DNA from 2 places in the Proteocatella sp. QWL-06 genome. Region 2 is predicted to be linked to the other one. Evidence: riboswitches for the same ligand, from Rfam matches in the RefSeq annotation. Region 2 holds a riboswitch; the other holds the start of a gene.

Region 1 (3,996 bases), 700 kb from region 2:
ACTTCTTCCAGCACAAGCCGTACCTTGACGACTTCAACGCAGAGAAGGGAACAAAGCTGGTTCCTGTGGCAAGCGTTCACTTTGAGCCACTTGGAATCTACGCTGGAAAATCGACTGACCTTGCAAACATACCTGACGGAGCGGCGATTGCAGTTCCAAACGATACTACAAATGAAGCAAGAGCACTTCTTCTGCTTGAAGCAAACGGCCTTATAAAGATAAAAGAAGGCGCAGGACTTTCTGCAACTAAGAACGACATCGCAGAAAACCCTCACAACATCGAGATTGTCGAGCTCGAAGCGGCGCAGGTTTCAAGAGTAATAGGCGAGGTTGATTTCGTGGTACTGAACGGAAACTATGCTCTTGACGCAGGCCTCAGCGTATCAGATGCGGTTGCAAAGGAAGAGCAGGACTCAGAAGCGGCTCAGACTTATGCCAACATCCTTGTAGTAAAGGAAGGCAGCGAGGAGAGAGAAGACATCAAGGCGCTTGTGGAAGCGCTTAAGAGCGAGGCTGTGAAAACATACATCAGCGAGACTTACAAAGGCGCAGTTGTAGCTATAGACTAGGGAAAATTGTCCACCTGGAATCAATCAGAAAGATTGCCCGGGTGGACTTTCGATTTACAAACATCGATTAAGCAAAATGATGAAATGAACGGGGTTTGTTGGGGCAAAAAAAGTCCCTATTTACAATTTTACAAATAAATTCTATAATGTAAATATAACCTATAAGTTATATTTACGCAAAAGATGGTATTAAATGAATGAGAATCTGATACAGAAAATAGAGTATCCTGGCGAGTCCGAGATATACGGATATAAAGATTTTAATGCTGAATTGATGTCTATTGTCAAGAACAGCGGAAATCAAAAAGAAATCGCTCGCGACATGTTTCGATTTTTTGGATTTATGGAAGAAATGCCGAAACATGAACTTATATTAAATAAGCATTTCGAGAAACTTAAGGATACAAAGCACGATCTTTACTGTATCCGATTTTTAAAACAATTAAATCTACGAATCATTTTCATATTTATGGAAGATGGTGGTAGAAAAGTCCTGATTCATGCTTTCTTAGAAAAGAAAAAAAGCGATTATAAAATCGCTATTAAAAAATCCGAAGGCATAGTTGATAGATTGCAAGGAGGAGAATAAATGAAAACCATGGATATGAACTGGTTATTTGAAGGAATATCAAAAGAAGAGTTGGAACTCGACAAGCTTCTTTCAGATATATCGATAGCCATAATTAAAGAACGTTACGCTCTTGATATGAATCAAAAAGATTTTGCAAGTCATTTAGGTATTTCCCAACCTATGGTTTCAAAACTTGAAAGTCTTGAATATAATCCGAGTGTTAAGACGCTGTTTCAAATATGTAAAAAATTGAATCTTAAACTGGATATAAGCGTAACTAAAGTTGAGAACGCAACAAAATCCGTGCTGACAAGATTCGTAAATAAAAAAGAATATGATGTAGCGCTCACAAAAGATAGCGATGACAGACAAATTGGAATAGAAGCAGCATAAGGAGTGTATATGAACAGTATAAATAATATAATAGCTGATTTTCAGAATATAAAATCGAAAATAATATATTCTAAAATGGATTTTAGCAGTGAGATTGATATTGATAATACTACCAGTTATGATTATGCCATTGACTATGATGTTATCGATTCGAAATTAGAGCACCTGGAATATGAAGAAGTTTCCGTTGACTTTTATACCGGAGAAATAAAATTCTATCTAAAACTATACGAAATCTCAAATCAGAAATACAAAAGCCCTAGTTTTAAAAATATAAAGCCTTTTATCGAGGTGATATCAACAGGAACATTTGCGGGAAATGCAAATGTATTAGACAAGGATATGTTCGACCGTATGTTAGTTCAAAACGGCTTAACTTATCTCTCTCAATTCGTAAGAGTTCACCTTCTCGCAATAACATCAACTATAGGTATTTCAGGAAACTTCAGTTTACCTATGATTAATATAGTTCAGTTTATGCGAGAGAAAGATAAAGAAAAATCTAAAAATAGATAAAAGGAGCTATTTCGGCTTGTCACTTCATAAGTGACGAAACTATAATATATGTGTTGAGTAATAGAACTAAAATTTAGAACACTCCCTCCTGCTAAACTAAAGCGTAGAGTCAAGAGGGAGTGTTTTATAAAAAATTGAAATAAATCACTGTTACATTTTGTATCGTTTTCGCAATTTACAGCAGGGTTGTTCTCAATCATTAAATATAGTTTAATTTCCCCGAATTCGGGGGAATTGGAAAATCAGAAGACAGGGATGACTAAAGCTCCTGTATATTGTGGAGATAAATGCTGTTGATTGTGGAGATAAATGCTGTTGATATTGACGAAATTCTGAAAATATGAAATAATGAATAGTGGAACAAACAACTGAATATATGCAGAAATTGGTTGAGGAAGTCAGGTTCAAATCCTGCACAGTCTCGCTGCCGTGATAGAGGAGTGATACAGCATAATGCCACTGGGAAACTGGGAAGGCGCTGTACCGCGATGATGCTTAAGTCGGAACACGTACCTTTTCTGTTAACACACGCTCTACGATGAATAGAGGTTGTTAAAGTGATATGAATAATATGACCGCAAACGCCCTGGGACTCGATGAGACTCAGGGCTTTTTTGACAGGTTTTTATCAATTGAGCTTTAACCCTGCTTTTTCAATCGGATTACACACTTATTTTTGGAGAGAGAGGGACTTAAAATGAAGAAACAAAGAACTGGAAAGATTTTGCTGAGCGTAATGGCGCTCCTTGGGATGAACACTGTGTACTCGAGTGCGATGCACATAGCGGAGGGATTTCTGCCTTCCCCGATGTGGATAGTGCTGTGGTTTGCGATTTCGGCGCCTTTCGTGCTGTTTGGATTCAAGGCCATAAAGACAAAGATCGATGAGGTACCTAAGGCGAAGATACTGCTTGCGATGGCGGGGGCTTTTGTATTCATACTGTCTGCGCTCAAGATACCATCTCTTACAGGAAGCTGCTCTCATCCTACGGGTATCGCTCTTGGAGCTATACTGTTCGGGCCGTCTCCTATGGCTGTGATGGGACTCATAGTGCTGCTGTTTCAGGCGCTGCTTCTGGCTCACGGTGGAATAACCACACTTGGGGCGAACGTGTTCTCGATGGCTATAGTGGGCTCATTCGTGGCATACTATACATACAGATGGATGAAGTCTGCAGGAGCTTCTTCGGCGGTCAGCGTGTTCGTGGCGGCGTTTCTGTCTGATCTGCTGACATATGTGACGACTTCGGCTCAGCTGGCGCTTGCGTTCCCATCTGCGGACGGGGGGATAATGGCTTCGCTCGTGAAGTTCATGGGAGTTTTCGCGGTGACTCAGATCCCTATAGCTGTAGGGGAAGCAATCCTTACGGTAATAGTGTTCGGGATACTTGAGAAATACAGCTTTGCCGAGGTCAAGGCGCTTGAGGCCGGATCATATGAGGCGGCGCAGAAGAATGAAAAAGCTTCAGGAGCTTCTGCTTCGGAGAAGGAGGCAGGAAAAGCGGCGGCAGCTTCTGCAAAGAATCCGCTCTGGAAGAAGAACGTCATACTGCTTGTCGTATTTTTTGCGGTAGTGTTCGCGCCTCTTGCGATAAAGAGCGGCTCGGAGTTTGGCGGGGCTGATGGAATAGCGATGGACATAGTTACGGAGATAGATGAAAATTATGAGCCGAATTTTGAGCCTTTGTTCGAGCCGGCGAGCGTTGAGATAGAATCGCTGCTGTTCGCGCTTCAGGCGGCGCTTGGAGCTGGAGTAATCGGTTTTGGGCTGGGAAGGCTTACGAAGAAGGAGTGTTAGATATTGAGTGGAACTGACAGATATGCGTATGCCTCAAAGATGAGGGGCAGCGACCCGGTGACGAAGATATTCGTATCCCTGGGAGTAATGATCCTCTGCATAGCGCTTGATGATGCGGCTGTGAGCCTTGTGACGATATTTGCGACGAG
Region 2 (3,996 bases):
AGTCATGGCAGATGGAGCAATTGTTCTGTTATTTGCTTCTACTCTTACTTTTACCGCAAATGATGCTACATCAATATTGAAGCTCTTAATCATTTCAGGACGATTTTTCATCATTCCGGTAAGAATCACAGTACCTGATTTTATAGCTCTTACTTCTCCTGTATTTGAATCTATGCTCAGTACATCTTCAGGAGTTGCAGACCAGGTTATTCCCGAGGCAGAAAAATCAACTGCTTCGCCTCTATAGACTGCTGATAGCTGCGCTTTTTCTCCAAGTTCAAGATTCGTTTTATCAATTTCCAGTTTCAATTCTTCATCGTAGACAGTTTCATCTTTTGTATAAGTTACATCTACTAAAGTATCTTCCTGCATTTTGAAGCTGTAGCTGTATTCAAGCTCTTTATACTGTATTTCTGATTTTCTGTCAATTCCGTTTATCATAAATGTGTCGATTTTTTGCCCGACAGGAGGCAGTATGGTTACTTTTACCTGAGTATTTATGCCTATGTCTCCATATTCTGAGCTACTTAGTCCAGACCCATTCAATGTCAGTTTTTTAGTCCCTGCAAAAGGATACACGAATTGTAATGTATTTTCTTTTTCGAGCTTTATTATAACAGGCTCTGGCGTGCTATATCCAGGTATCTCTTCTGCTTCAATCTTATATTCACTTCCAATTTTGAAATAATTATCTGAAAGTTCTTTTACGAAATTATAATCCTTATAGTTATTTGAAGGTGTTTTATAATCCTGCAACATCCTTCCACTACCATCTATGAGTTTTCCATCCTGTACTGTTTTGATTTCCTTCCCTGTTATAACAACTGGATCTTTTAATTCTTTGCCTTCCTCTGAAACATAAGTTAAAGTCACTGAAGCAGGATTCACTATTCCCTGTGTGTTTTCCTCTGTAACATAATCATTACTTGTATATATTTTTGTGAATTTCTGAACACCGTCCGCCTGTTTTGTGTTGCTTCTCCAAAAAGTTCGATTGCTTTTTACAGGCAGATCATTCACCGAATCAGGGATTTCAATTTCATCAATTGCATTGAATGTAAATGCACAAGATCCAATTTTTTTGAGATTTTCAGGAAGTATTATGCTTCCTATATTATTATTCTTAAATGCATTTGAGCCTATTGATTCCAGACTTGAGGGCAGTTCAATATCGCTAATCAGATTTTCCTCAAAGGCATCATCTCCTATGCTTACGAGGTTTTTCGAGAGAGTTATTGATGAAATCTTATTTCCCCAGAAGGTACGCTTCCTGATTTCAGTTACAGAATCCGGGATTATAAGATCCTCTATGAGGTTTCCCTGAAAAGCCCATTCATCAATATATTCCAGTCCTTCTGGAAATTGAACGCTCTTTATTTTTGTTTTTATTTTACCCCCGTAGCTCGAAAAGTAAAATGCCTTTACTCCTATCCCCTTTACCTTTACTCCATCTATGGTTTCTGGTATCACAATACTTTCAGGCGGTTCTCCCCCCTTGTATCCTGTGATTACTCCATTTTCCGAATCAAATTCATAAGGAATTTCTTCAGACACGTCCTGTATATTCATCTCTACTGCAGGTACACTTCCTGTCGTTGTTTCTGCTGAAAATTCAAAACCGCTTATAACAGAGTCCCTTAAAGAGTCCTCCTCATAAACCACTGACTCCTGATCAGGCATATTTTGAATATCATCTGTTTCAGCAAAACCCATATTTGTGAATAACATTATTGCCGTAATGCATACTGCGGTAAGTCTTTTAAATGTTTTTTTCATGATTTCCTCCTTCATTTTGGTTATATGTCAAGCCTTTTGTCATAAAAGGCCAAAGCATTGGTAAGAGATATTGCTATGTACGCTGCTATGTTTTTCTGCAAAAAAATACCTTGATCTCAAAAATAATGAAATCAAAGCATTTTTAACAGATATCTTAAATCGTGGACATCACAAAAAGATGCCTCAACATAACAAAATAATCTGCGTACTTCAATTCCCTGTGAAGTTTTTTTGACGCGAACAACTTGGCAGGTATTCCGACTTAAAGCTCAAATGCTGTTTTGCTCCTTCCCAGTTTCCCAGTGGATGGCTTTCGCCTTGCAAACAACTCGCTTATCACGGCAGCAGGTCTGTCTGAGATTTTCACTCAGTTCCCTATTATCACTTATGATGACCAATTGTTAATATATATTTAATTCTGTAATTCAAAATTTATTTAATTTGCTTCTATTTAAGAGTATGTGCAACGTATCTCTGAATTATCGCTGATACCTCGGCTCTTGTTGTAGTGTCCCCAAGATTGAGGGAGCCTTCGCTCTTTCCGACAAGTATCCCTCTGCTCACGCAGTAATCAACCGCTGATTCGCTTGATGCCGCCTCTCCTGAATATACGGCGTAGCTGTATATCATCTCTGCAAGCATCTGTCTTGTGACCTTAGTGCCTGGATTGAAGTTCTTTTCATCCGCAGATACTATTGAGTTCTGCTTTGCCCACTGCGCTGCATGTGAATAGTATGCCGCTGGATTTACGTCTGCATAGTTTTCTCCGTCAGACTGTCTTTCATCATCAAATCTGTGGAGCAGTGTAACGAGCATAGCCCTGTTCATTTCTGAATCCGGCGAGAACTGGTTTTCTGCCGTTCCTCTGAGTATGCCTCTTGCGGATGCAAACTCTATGGCAGATGCTCCCCAGTGACCGTCTGTGTCTGTAAAAGATTTTTCATTCTGCATCGATGCAACTGTTGCTGAACCGAAAAGCACAGCCTTTATCTGTTTTCCATCTGCTGCTGATTTCATCAGCATCTTCTTTGATGAATCCGGCATTATCTGGACTGCCACTGTTGAATCTGTGGTTTCATTGTCAAGCGGAAGTACTGCAGTGAATCCTGCTGTGAGGTCTGTCAGTACATTAAGTCCTAATCTTATTTCAAAATCCGTTCCTTCTTTTTTGTTCTTTTTAACCGTAAGCGTCACCGTATTTGCTTTTTGACCGGCGAGCTCCCTTAGGACATCATTTGCAAGCACGATATCCCCAAGCTGTGTTTTTATCCTGAGTACAGCTTTTTCTGATGCTGCTATCTTTTCTGCTGAGGCTTTTTCAAGAATCACTGACATGGACTCTACAGCTTCGCTGCTCTTTGTCTCTGGTTCTATTACAAGATGAGTGAGATTCTTTTCCTGGCTCTGCTTCAGCATGCTTTCTACCTGAGCCTTGTCTATCTCAGCTATGGCTTCGCCTTTGGTAACTTTGGCCTGTGGATTGACTGTCAGACTTGAGTCATCTCCGACCGTTCCTGTCACATCGACTCCGGATCCTCCCCATGATGAGTTGTCCTGGCCGATATCCTCGCCAAGGTTTTTGGTGTATCTCCACTGCACGGTTTCTCCACCTGTAAGAATATGCTGTCCTGCCGGTCTTGTTACAGCTACTCCGTTTACCAGATACATCCACCCGCTTTTTGCTCCATGATCAAATTCCCCATCTTCAGCTATGGATTTTATATATATGCTGTCACTGCTTCCTGATGTTTCATAAGAGATTCCCTCTTTATCGAGTATTCTCCTTGTAGCATTCCATACTGTATCGCCGCTGTTTATCTTTACATCCGTAGCATTCAGTACATACCCTTTGCCTATTGATTTTTTATCAATTGAAATAGTTACCGTTTTGTCACCACTAATTATATCTTCTCCGCTGCCCTGAGATGGTTCTCCACCAGGGTCTGATGGTACGCTGTAAGGACTTAGCTCGGTGTCAGACATGTCATAAAGACTGTTTTTGTCATTTTTAAACCTGTCATATGCTGAAAGCGCATACGCAGCCTGAATTGTTGCACCACTGTTTATTTCCTGATCTGCAAGTGCATACTTGAACCCGCCGCTTTCTGTCTGATACTTTAGGATTCCATCTATCAGTGACGATCCATCCTTTATAAATCCAGATTTAGTATCTAAGGGATCCATGCCGATTTCACAGAGTGCAACAAGGACCTGTGCAGT

Evidence for each region. Region 2 has a riboswitch for cobalamin ahead of AC4PGZ_RS03490 (leucine-rich repeat protein). Riboswitches for the same ligand answer to the same signal wherever they lie in the genome.
Region 1: it holds a riboswitch for cobalamin, as region 2 does, so the genes downstream of both, AC4PGZ_RS00235 (energy-coupling factor ABC transporter permease) here and AC4PGZ_RS03490 (leucine-rich repeat protein) in region 2, are expected to answer to the same signal.

What each region holds. Positions count from the first base shown of each region.
Region 1 is NZ_CM178755.1:37,762-41,757, forward strand. Features, by position in the region: gene AC4PGZ_RS00215 (MetQ/NlpA family ABC transporter substrate-binding protein) at 1-569, shown strand, start outside; gene AC4PGZ_RS00220 (hypothetical protein) at 763-1,158, shown strand; gene AC4PGZ_RS00225 (helix-turn-helix transcriptional regulator) at 1,159-1,533, shown strand; gene AC4PGZ_RS00230 (hypothetical protein) at 1,543-2,049, shown strand; cobalamin riboswitch at 2,419-2,579, shown strand; gene AC4PGZ_RS00235 (energy-coupling factor ABC transporter permease) at 2,747-3,847, shown strand; gene cbiQ (cobalt ECF transporter T component CbiQ) at 3,887-3,996, shown strand, end outside.
Region 2 is NZ_CM178755.1:732,816-736,811, reverse strand. Features, by position in the region: gene AC4PGZ_RS03490 (leucine-rich repeat protein) at 1-1,776, opposite strand, end outside; cobalamin riboswitch at 2,007-2,190, opposite strand; gene AC4PGZ_RS03485 (DUF4430 domain-containing protein) at 2,224-3,996, opposite strand, start outside.